2 regions of the Pseudoalteromonas sp. c7(2019) genome follow, and region 2 is predicted to be linked to the other one. Evidence: predicted binding sites of a transcription regulator. Region 2 holds the regulator's gene; the other holds the start of a gene.
What was found. The regulator sigma-54, encoded in region 2, starts transcription at its own class of promoters, with help from an activator protein. The targets are predictions, from matches to a motif close to GTTGGCACGNNNNTNGNNT.
Positions count from the first base shown of each region.

Region 1: a site for sigma-54 is predicted at 2,543-2,561, ahead of GQR38_RS19530 (flagellar basal body rod protein FlgF). Genes of this name have one in related genera too.

Region 1 covers NZ_WTKS01000028.1:7,030-11,459, reverse strand. The annotation lists gene flgC (flagellar basal body rod protein FlgC) at 1-317, shown strand, start outside; gene GQR38_RS19540 (flagellar hook assembly protein FlgD) at 331-1,011, shown strand; gene flgE (flagellar hook protein FlgE) at 1,070-2,440, shown strand; gene GQR38_RS19530 (flagellar basal body rod protein FlgF) at 2,598-3,341, shown strand; gene flgG (flagellar basal-body rod protein FlgG) at 3,363-4,151, shown strand; gene flgH (flagellar basal body L-ring protein FlgH) at 4,168-4,430, shown strand, end outside.
Region 2 covers NZ_WTKS01000003.1:322,658-327,087, forward strand. The annotation lists gene lptC (LPS export ABC transporter periplasmic protein LptC) at 1-310, shown strand, start outside; gene lptA (lipopolysaccharide transport periplasmic protein LptA) at 300-845, shown strand; gene lptB (LPS export ABC transporter ATP-binding protein) at 842-1,567, shown strand; gene GQR38_RS05180 (RNA polymerase factor sigma-54) at 1,637-3,136, shown strand; gene hpf (ribosome hibernation promoting factor) at 3,163-3,450, shown strand; gene ptsN (PTS IIA-like nitrogen regulatory protein PtsN) at 3,455-3,907, shown strand; gene rapZ (RNase adapter RapZ) at 3,926-4,430, shown strand, end outside.

The DNA of each region.
Region 1 (4,430 bases), on a different contig from region 2:
ACAAAACGTACCGAGCGCGCCAACCTGTATTTGCGGCTGAGCTAACAAAAGCTTCAGCATCAGCAAGTAACCAGCAGGGCTCCGCAGTTGGTGTTAAAGTTTTGGGCATTGTTGAAAGCGATGCTCCACTACAAATTGAATATAACCCAAATCATCCAAGTGCGGATGAAAATGGCTATATCTATAAACCCAACGTTAATGTTGTAGAGGAGATGGCAAATATGATTTCTGCCTCTCGTTCTTACCAAACAAACGTGCAAGTTGCTGATGCAGCAAAGCAAATGCTAAGTAAAACACTGTTGCTAGGGCAGCGGTAACCGAGGGTAGGTTATGAGTAACGATATTAGTACATCTTCATCCTATTTAGACTCTATACGCTGGCAAGAGCAACAAGTTGCTACCAGTGATACTGAGAGTGATGCGTTAACACAAGAAGACTTTTTCTCTTTGTTAACTCAGCAATTATCGTTTCAAGATCCCAGTAACCCTGCGGATAACGATCAAATGATTGCTCAAATGACGAGCTTTACAATGGCGCAAGGGATCAGCGATTTAAATTCAAATTTTGATAGCTTAGCTTCATCTATGACATCAAATTCAGCTTTGCAAGCATCAACACTTGTTGGCAAGCAAGCTTTACTTGAGTCAAACACCTTAGATTTAAATGAAACGGGTGATGCCAGAGGCTCGGCAGTGGCAGAAGAAGCCGTTGATAACTTAAAAATCAAAGTGACAGATGCATCGGGTCAGCTAGTGAGAACTATTGATATGGGTTCTCAATCAGCAGGTGCAGTTCGCTTTGCGTGGGATGGCAAAAATGAAGCCGGTGAGCGTTTACCTGAAGGTGAATATTCAGTAACCGCTGAAGGAAGCACTGACGGCGAATTTTCAAGCTTGCCCATTGCTACATTTAAAAACATTGAAAGCGTTAATATTAATGGCTCAAGTGGCATTATTATTAACACTAAAGAAGGTGCGGTTAGGCTGACAGATGTAGCAGAAATCGCGTAATAAATTTTAGTATTTTCGCCTGCTAGCAGGCCACAGACTAACAGGTTAGAGGTGAATTATGAGCTTCAATATTGCATTAACCGGCCTTGCTGCCGCGCAAAAAGATTTAGACGTAACGGCAAATAATATTGCAAACGTTAATACCACAGGTTTTAAAGAGTCACGCGCTGAGTTTGCCGATGTTTACGCTTCATCAGTGTTTAGCTCTGGTAAGACTAAAAATGGTGACGGTGTGCAAACAACCATGGTTGCGCAGCAGTTTCACCAAGGCTCACTGCAATTTACAAATAACTCACTTGATTTAGCAATCACTGGTGAAGGTTATTTTGCGATGACCGACGATTTATCTTCGCAAGATTTAACATATACACGTGCGGGTGCATTTAAGCTTAACCAAGATAACTTTATGGTTGACGCAAAAGGTAACTTTTTACAAGCATTCCCAGTTGATTCATCTACAGGTGATACAACGTCGGTAAGTTTGAGCACAACTGATCCAATTCAAATCCCTGATTCGTCTGGTTCACCTCGCGCAACAGAAAATGTATTTTTGTCGTTTAACTTAGATGCAACGGCGGATCCATCAGGTCTAGATTTTGACCCTACGTCTAGTGGTACTTATAACTCATCTACGTCAACAACAGTATATGATTCACTAGGTGAGCCGCACATCTTACAGTACTTTTTTGCTAAAGAAGATGATGCCGCAGCAGGTGGTACAGATAACAGTTGGGAAGTATACGCAACACTTGATGGCAAAGTAGTTGATGGCACAACTGGTGGAGAACAAACAACGACACCTTATACACCACTGACTACCCTAGGTTTTAACTCAAGTGGTTTGCCATCAACAACAGGTGGTGTGGCAAATACAAATACAACTACTTTTGATGAAATATTACTACCAGCGGGTTCTGGCGCTGGTTTATCAACATTACTAGACAATGGTGCAACTTTCCCTGGTACTGGTATTGAGCTTAACTGGCGCGATGAAAATAACACGGCAGGACGTATCCCAACTCAGTATTCAAGTGGTTTTGAAGTAAAAGCACTCGATCAAGATGGCTCAACAGTTGGTCGTTTAGCCGGAATTGATATTGGCACAGACGGTAAAATTGTCGCTTCTTACAGTAATGGTGACTCAACATTCCTAGGCCAAGTGGCTATGGTACGTTTTCCAAATTCACAAGGGTTATCACAAGTGGGTGATACAAGCTGGAAGCAAAGTATTGATTCAGGTGAACCTGTAGCGGGTGAAGCTGGTTCGGGTACATTTGGTGGAATTAACTCATCAGCGCTTGAGCAATCAAATACAAACCTTACTAATGAACTAGTAGACTTAATTACTGCACAGCGTAATTACCAAGCAAACTCACGTGCGCTTGAAGTTAACTCAACTATTCAGCAAAGTATTTTGCAGATTCGATAAGCTAAACCTCATTAAATATATTAGGCTGCATTTTTGCAGCCTTTTTTATAAGTCATCTTTGTAAGCCCTTCTAAATACCTCTCAATGTTGCGTCAAATTTAATCTGGCACCTATTTTGCATTTATAAGTTCAGAGATTTTTTATGTGAGTCGATACTATGGACAAAATGGTCTACATTGCGGCCTCTGGCGCTAAGCAAAGCCTACAAGGGCTTGCTTTAAAAGCCAATAATTTGGCAAATGCAAATACAACGGGTTTTAAAGCTGACTTTGCGCAAGCACGTTCTATGCAAGCGTTTGGCGAAGGTTTGCCTACACGTGTATTTTCAATGCAAGAGCGTCCGGGTTCTAACATGGTATCGGGTGGCATTGTTCAAACCGGGCGAGACTTAGATATCGCAATGAGCGATAACGCATGGCTTGCAGTGCAAGATGCCTCCGGTAATGAAGCTTACACAAAAGTGGGTACGTTAAACATTACTGCTCAAGGCATGCTCGTAACCAGCCACGGTCGTCAAGTTATTGGCGAAGGGGGACCTGTTATTTTACCTGTCCCAGTCGAAAAAATAGGGTTTAGCCAAGATGGCGCTATTCAAGTTCGACCACAAGGCGCTCCAGCTAACTTTTTAGAAGAAATAGACACGCTTAGAGTAGTAGAAGCAAATAGCTCACAGCTCGAAAAAGGTAACGATGGTTTATTTAGACCAAAAGCAAATGTAACAGTAGATACCTCTGCCAATGTAAAAGTTTTAAGTGGTTCGCTTGAAATGTCGAATGTGAACCCTGTTCACGAAATGGTCGACATGATAAGCCACCAGCGCCAATTTGAATTACAAGTGAAATTAATGAAAACAGCTGAAGAAATTGACGAGCGTCAAGATCAGTTATTACGCATAGTTTAACTTTAAAGTGAGGACACGATTATGAATCCAGCATTGTGGATCAGTAAAACTGGGCTAGACGCTCAACAAACCGATATATCGGTTATCTCAAATAATTTAGCGAATGCGAGTACCGTAGGTTATAAAAAAAGCCGCGCTATATTTGAAGATTTACTTTATCAAAATATTAATCAACCAGGTGGTCGTTCATCGCAAGATACCGAAATGCCATCGGGCTTAATGTTAGGTGCGGGTGCTAAAGTTGTAGCTAACCAAAAAGAGTTTACGCAAGGCAACATGTTGACCACCGAAAATTCACTAGATTGGATGATTTCTGGTGAAGGTTTTTTTGAAGTACTGCAACCAGATGGCAATATTGCTTACTCGCGCAATGGTCAGTTTACTACCGATGGCGATGGACGAATTGTAACATCGGGCGCAGGTTATGTGATTCAGCCAGAAATGAATGTACCTGATGACGCGCAATCAATTACGGTTTCGCAAGACGGCGAAGTATCTGTACGTGTTGCAGGCCAAGCCGATAACGTGGTAATTGGTCAGCTTACTATTAGTGATTTTATTAATCCATCGGGCCTTGAGCCAATTGGTCAAAACCTTTATACCGAAACCGCTGTAAGTGGTGCGCCGGTACAAGGTAACCCTGGCGTTGAAGGGTTAGGTAGCATTATTCAAGGCTCACTCGAAACTTCAAACGTAAATGTAACTGAAGAGCTCGTAAACCTAATCGAAACTCAGCGTATTTACGAAATGAACTCAAAAGTAATTTCGGCCGTTGACGAAATGATGAGTTATATCAATCAACAGCTTTAATAGAGTAGGGGGAATTATGCGTAATATTATTTTATTTGCAGCGGGCACATTATTTTTAAGTGGCTGTATGTCTACGCAAAATAGTGAAGTAGTGCAGGACGACCCTTACTACGCACCTATGTACCCCGAGCCTATTTTAGAGCCGCTGGTAGCCACAGGTTCATTGTTTAATACTCATACATCAAACGACTTATATTCTGATAAAAAAGCGCTACGTACTGGCGATATAATCACGGTTAAGTTGCAAGAGTCTACTCAAGCAACAAAAGCCGCTAAAAC
Region 2 (4,430 bases):
TATTTTTACTTTATATAACGAAAAGCAAACGTGGCAAATAAATGCAGACGAAGCAACATTATACGAAGACAAACAATTAATTTTAGAAGGCAATGTGGTTGCCAAAAACTTAACCGATAACGCCATGATAGACAAAATCAATGCTGATAATATTCAGGTAGATATAAAGCTATTAACAATGCGTTCGGAGCAACCCGTTATCATCACTGGACCCAATTTAAAAATCACTGGTAAAGGCCTAGAAGCCGACTTAAAAACCGAAGTGATAAAACTAATTAACCATACGCGAACCATATATTATGACCAATAAAATATTAAAATCACTTATTATTCCTACACTTATACTAGCGTTTAATAGTAGTGCTGCAGAGCAAAACACGCAACCGACTGCAAATCAAATTTCAATAAGCGCCGATAAGCAAGAAGGTCAATTAAAAGCTAATGTCGGGATTTTTGAGAAAAACGTTGAAATTATTCACGGTAACCGCCGTATCACAGCCGACCGCTTAGAAGTACATAAACGCGATGAACTTGGTGATAATAAACAATTATTAATTGCTACAGGTAGCCCTGCGCACTTTGAAGAAAAGCAATCAGATGGCACGACTATGAGCGCCAGTGCTGACGAAGTGCGTTATGATGTATCTAAGCGTTTTTTAACGCTTGTTGGTAATGCACAAGTATCGCAAGCGGGACAAAAAATAAATGCTAAAAGCATTACCTACGATATAGAGCAGCAGCTAATCAGTGCCGAAAAAGATGAAAACTCAACTGACCGCGTTCACACAATTTTAGTACCAATCGAGACTAAAAAAAGTAAAAAAAGCGACAAAGGTCAACCATGAGCACATTAAAAGCAGAGCTATTAGCAAAGAGCTATAAAGGCCGTGAAGTTGTAAAAAACGTCGGCCTTGAAGTCAAAGCTGGCAGTATTGTTGGCTTACTTGGCCCTAACGGCGCAGGTAAAACCACCACGTTTTATATGATAGTAGGACTTGTACCTAGCGACAAAGGTAAAATATCGATAGACGATAACGATATTACTCTTTTACCTATGCATAGTCGTGCTAGATTAGGCATTGGCTACTTACCGCAAGAGTCTTCAATATTCAGAAAGCTGACTGTTTATCAAAACTTAATGGCCATTTTAGAAACGCGCAAAGAGTTAAATAAACAAGCTAGAGAAGACACTCTCGATAAATTATTAGATGAATTTAGCATACAACACATTCGTGATAGCCAAGGTATGGCATTGTCGGGTGGCGAACGTCGTCGTGTTGAAATAGCACGTGCGCTGGCAGCAGATCCTAAATTTATATTACTGGATGAACCATTTGCAGGTGTTGACCCGATTTCGGTATTAGATATAAAGAAAATAATAGAACATCTTAAAAATCGTGGGATTGGTGTATTAATTACCGATCATAACGTAAGAGAAACCCTTGATGTTTGTGAAAAAGCCTACATTGTTTCTCATGGGGAGCTGATTGCATCAGGTACTCCAGAACACGTATTAAATGATAAAACAGTACGCGATGTTTACTTAGGCGAGCAATTTAGGCTGTAACATTTACGCCATGTCTTTAAGCATCTGCTAGTATTAATTATAACAACATAAAAGGATTGTTAGAGATACATGAGGCAATCACTACAGCTGCGCATGGGCCAGCAACTTACAATGACTCCACAGCTGCAACAAGCTATTCGTTTGTTGCAACTCAGTACATTGGATCTCCAGCAAGAAATACAAGAAGCTCTCGACAGCAACCCGCTATTAGAGGTTGAAGAAGCAGACTATTCAGAAGACGCTGCAGGTAAAAACGAGCAAAAAGCAGATACAGATGACATAACTGTTAGCGCATCTGCCGATGATGCTCCAAGCGAATACGAACAAGATAGTGGTGAAGCACTTGCAAAAGACACGCTAAGTGACGACATGGCTATGGATGTTAGTTGGGATGAGTACATGAGTGCCGCTCCAGCAGCATCATCGGGTCCGATGCCTGAAGACGAATCAATATACCAAGGCGCCTCTACTGAAACGCTCCATGAGTATCTAATGTGGCAGTTACAACTAACGCCATTTAGCCCTACAGACGAAGCTATTGCTATTGCTATTGTAGAAGCCGTCGATGATTCAGGTATTTTAACACTAAGCTGCGAAGAGATTTTAGAAAGCTTTAATCAAGAAAACGAAGATGATAACGAAGTCGAACTTGATGAAATTGAAGCTGTATTAAAACGCATCCAACTGTTTGATCCAGTAGGCATTGCTGCACGTAGCTTACAAGAGTGTTTGTGTATTCAGCTTAACCAGTTTGATAAAGAAACACCTTACATTAATGAAACAAAAATGATTTTAACCGAGCATATTGATTTATTAGCTGCTCGTGACTATCGTACATTAATGAAGAAAACTAAGCTCAAAGAAGAAGAGCTTAAAGAAGTAATGACATTAATACATACTCTTAGCCCTAAACCTGCAGATACTATTGTAAGAGAAGAATCTGAGTATGTTATTCCTGATGTGTCAGTTAAAAAAATTAAAGGCCGCTGGGTTGTTGAGTTAAACCCAGATAGCATGCCTAAAATTCGTGTTAATAGCCAATACGCTGCAATGTCTCGCACTGTAAAATCCAGTGGTGACAGCCAGTTTATTCGCTCGCATTTACAAGAAGCTAAATGGTTTATTAAAAGCTTAGAAAGTAGAAACGACACGCTATTAAAAGTAACAAATTGTATTGTTAAGCAACAACAAGGCTTTTTTGAACACGGTCCTGAAGCCATGAAACCAATGGTTTTAAATGATGTTGCTGAAATGGTAGAAATGCACGAATCAACAATTTCGCGCGTAACAACCCAAAAGTATATGCACACACCCCGTGGTATATTTGAGCTTAAATACTTTTTCTCAAGCCATGTAAGCACCGAAAACGGTGGTGAATGTTCATCTACAGCAATCCGTGCGCTTATCCGAAAATTAATCGCAGCAGAAAACTCAGCAAAACCATTGAGTGATAGCAAAATAGCGGATATATTGGCTGAGCAAGGAATTAAAGTAGCGAGACGTACAATCGCAAAATACCGCGAATCTCTGGCTATTCCACCGTCAAATCAGCGTAAAAGTTTGATTTAAGACGCAAAAAAAAGAGGGTAATGCTTATGCAACTAAACTTAACTGGTCGTCACGTAGAATTAACCGATTCACTAAGAGACTATATTAATACCAAATTTGCGAAGCTAGAAAGACACTCTGATCATATTAATAATGTTCATGTCATTCTCGATGTAGAAAAATTAAATCAAAAAGCAGAAGCCACCATACACGTAAGCGGTGCTGAGCTATTTGCCTCTACAGAACATCAAGATATGTATGCCGCCATTGACTCGTTGATCGACAAGCTCGATCGACAAGTAATTAAACACAAAGAGAAGCTTGCTCGACACTAATATGATGAAATTAAGCTCACTTATATGCCAGGACTGCAGCAAAGCTGCGGTCCTTTTTAATAGCAAAAAAAGAATTTTAGAGTTCATTAGCGAACTTGCCCACGACAAACTTCCGTATTTACCGCAACAAGATATTCTTAATGCTTTAATGAGCAGAGAAAAATTGGGTAGTACAGGTATAGGGCGTGGCATTGCCATTCCTCATGGAAGAATGAGCGGTGCAGAAGAGCCTTTGGCTTTAGTACTCGTTAGCGAAACTCCAATAAATTTTGATGCGATCGATAATCGCCCTGTTGATATTTTCGTCGCACTCATCGTACCAGATGGCGATAACCAGCAGCACTTAAAGACTCTAGCAACCATTGCTGATAAACTAAACAACAAAGATTTTTGTAAACAGTTACGCAGTGCAAAATCAGATACTGAGCTTTACCAAGTTATTGTCAATCAATCATAGTTTTATAAAGGGTGTTAAATGGAGTTAATTATCATAAGCGGCCGTTCTGGTTCTGGAAAGTCGGTTGCTTTACGCGTTGTAGAAGATTTAGGTTATTATTGCGTAGATAATATTCCAGTTAACTTGCTTCCTTCATTAGTTCGCAGTGTGTCTGATAGCTACGATAAAATTGCTGTTAGCATTGATGTGCGTAACATCCCTAAACAACAAGATGAATTTAACGATATTCTTGAATACTTGCCTGGCTTTGCAAAACCTACGTTATTTTATTTAGATAGCGACGATCAAACATTGATCAAACGTTTTTCTGAAACTCGTAGATTACACCCACTATCAATTGACTCGTTGCCTCTTGATTTAGCCATCAAAAAAGAAAAAGAATTACTTGATGTATTAATCACCCGCGCCGACTTTATGATAGACACGACTGATTTGAGTGTTCATCAACTTGCTGAATCTATTCGTGAAAAGATTTTAGGTAAAAAAGATAAGCAACTGATTGTCACGTTTGAATCGTTTGGTT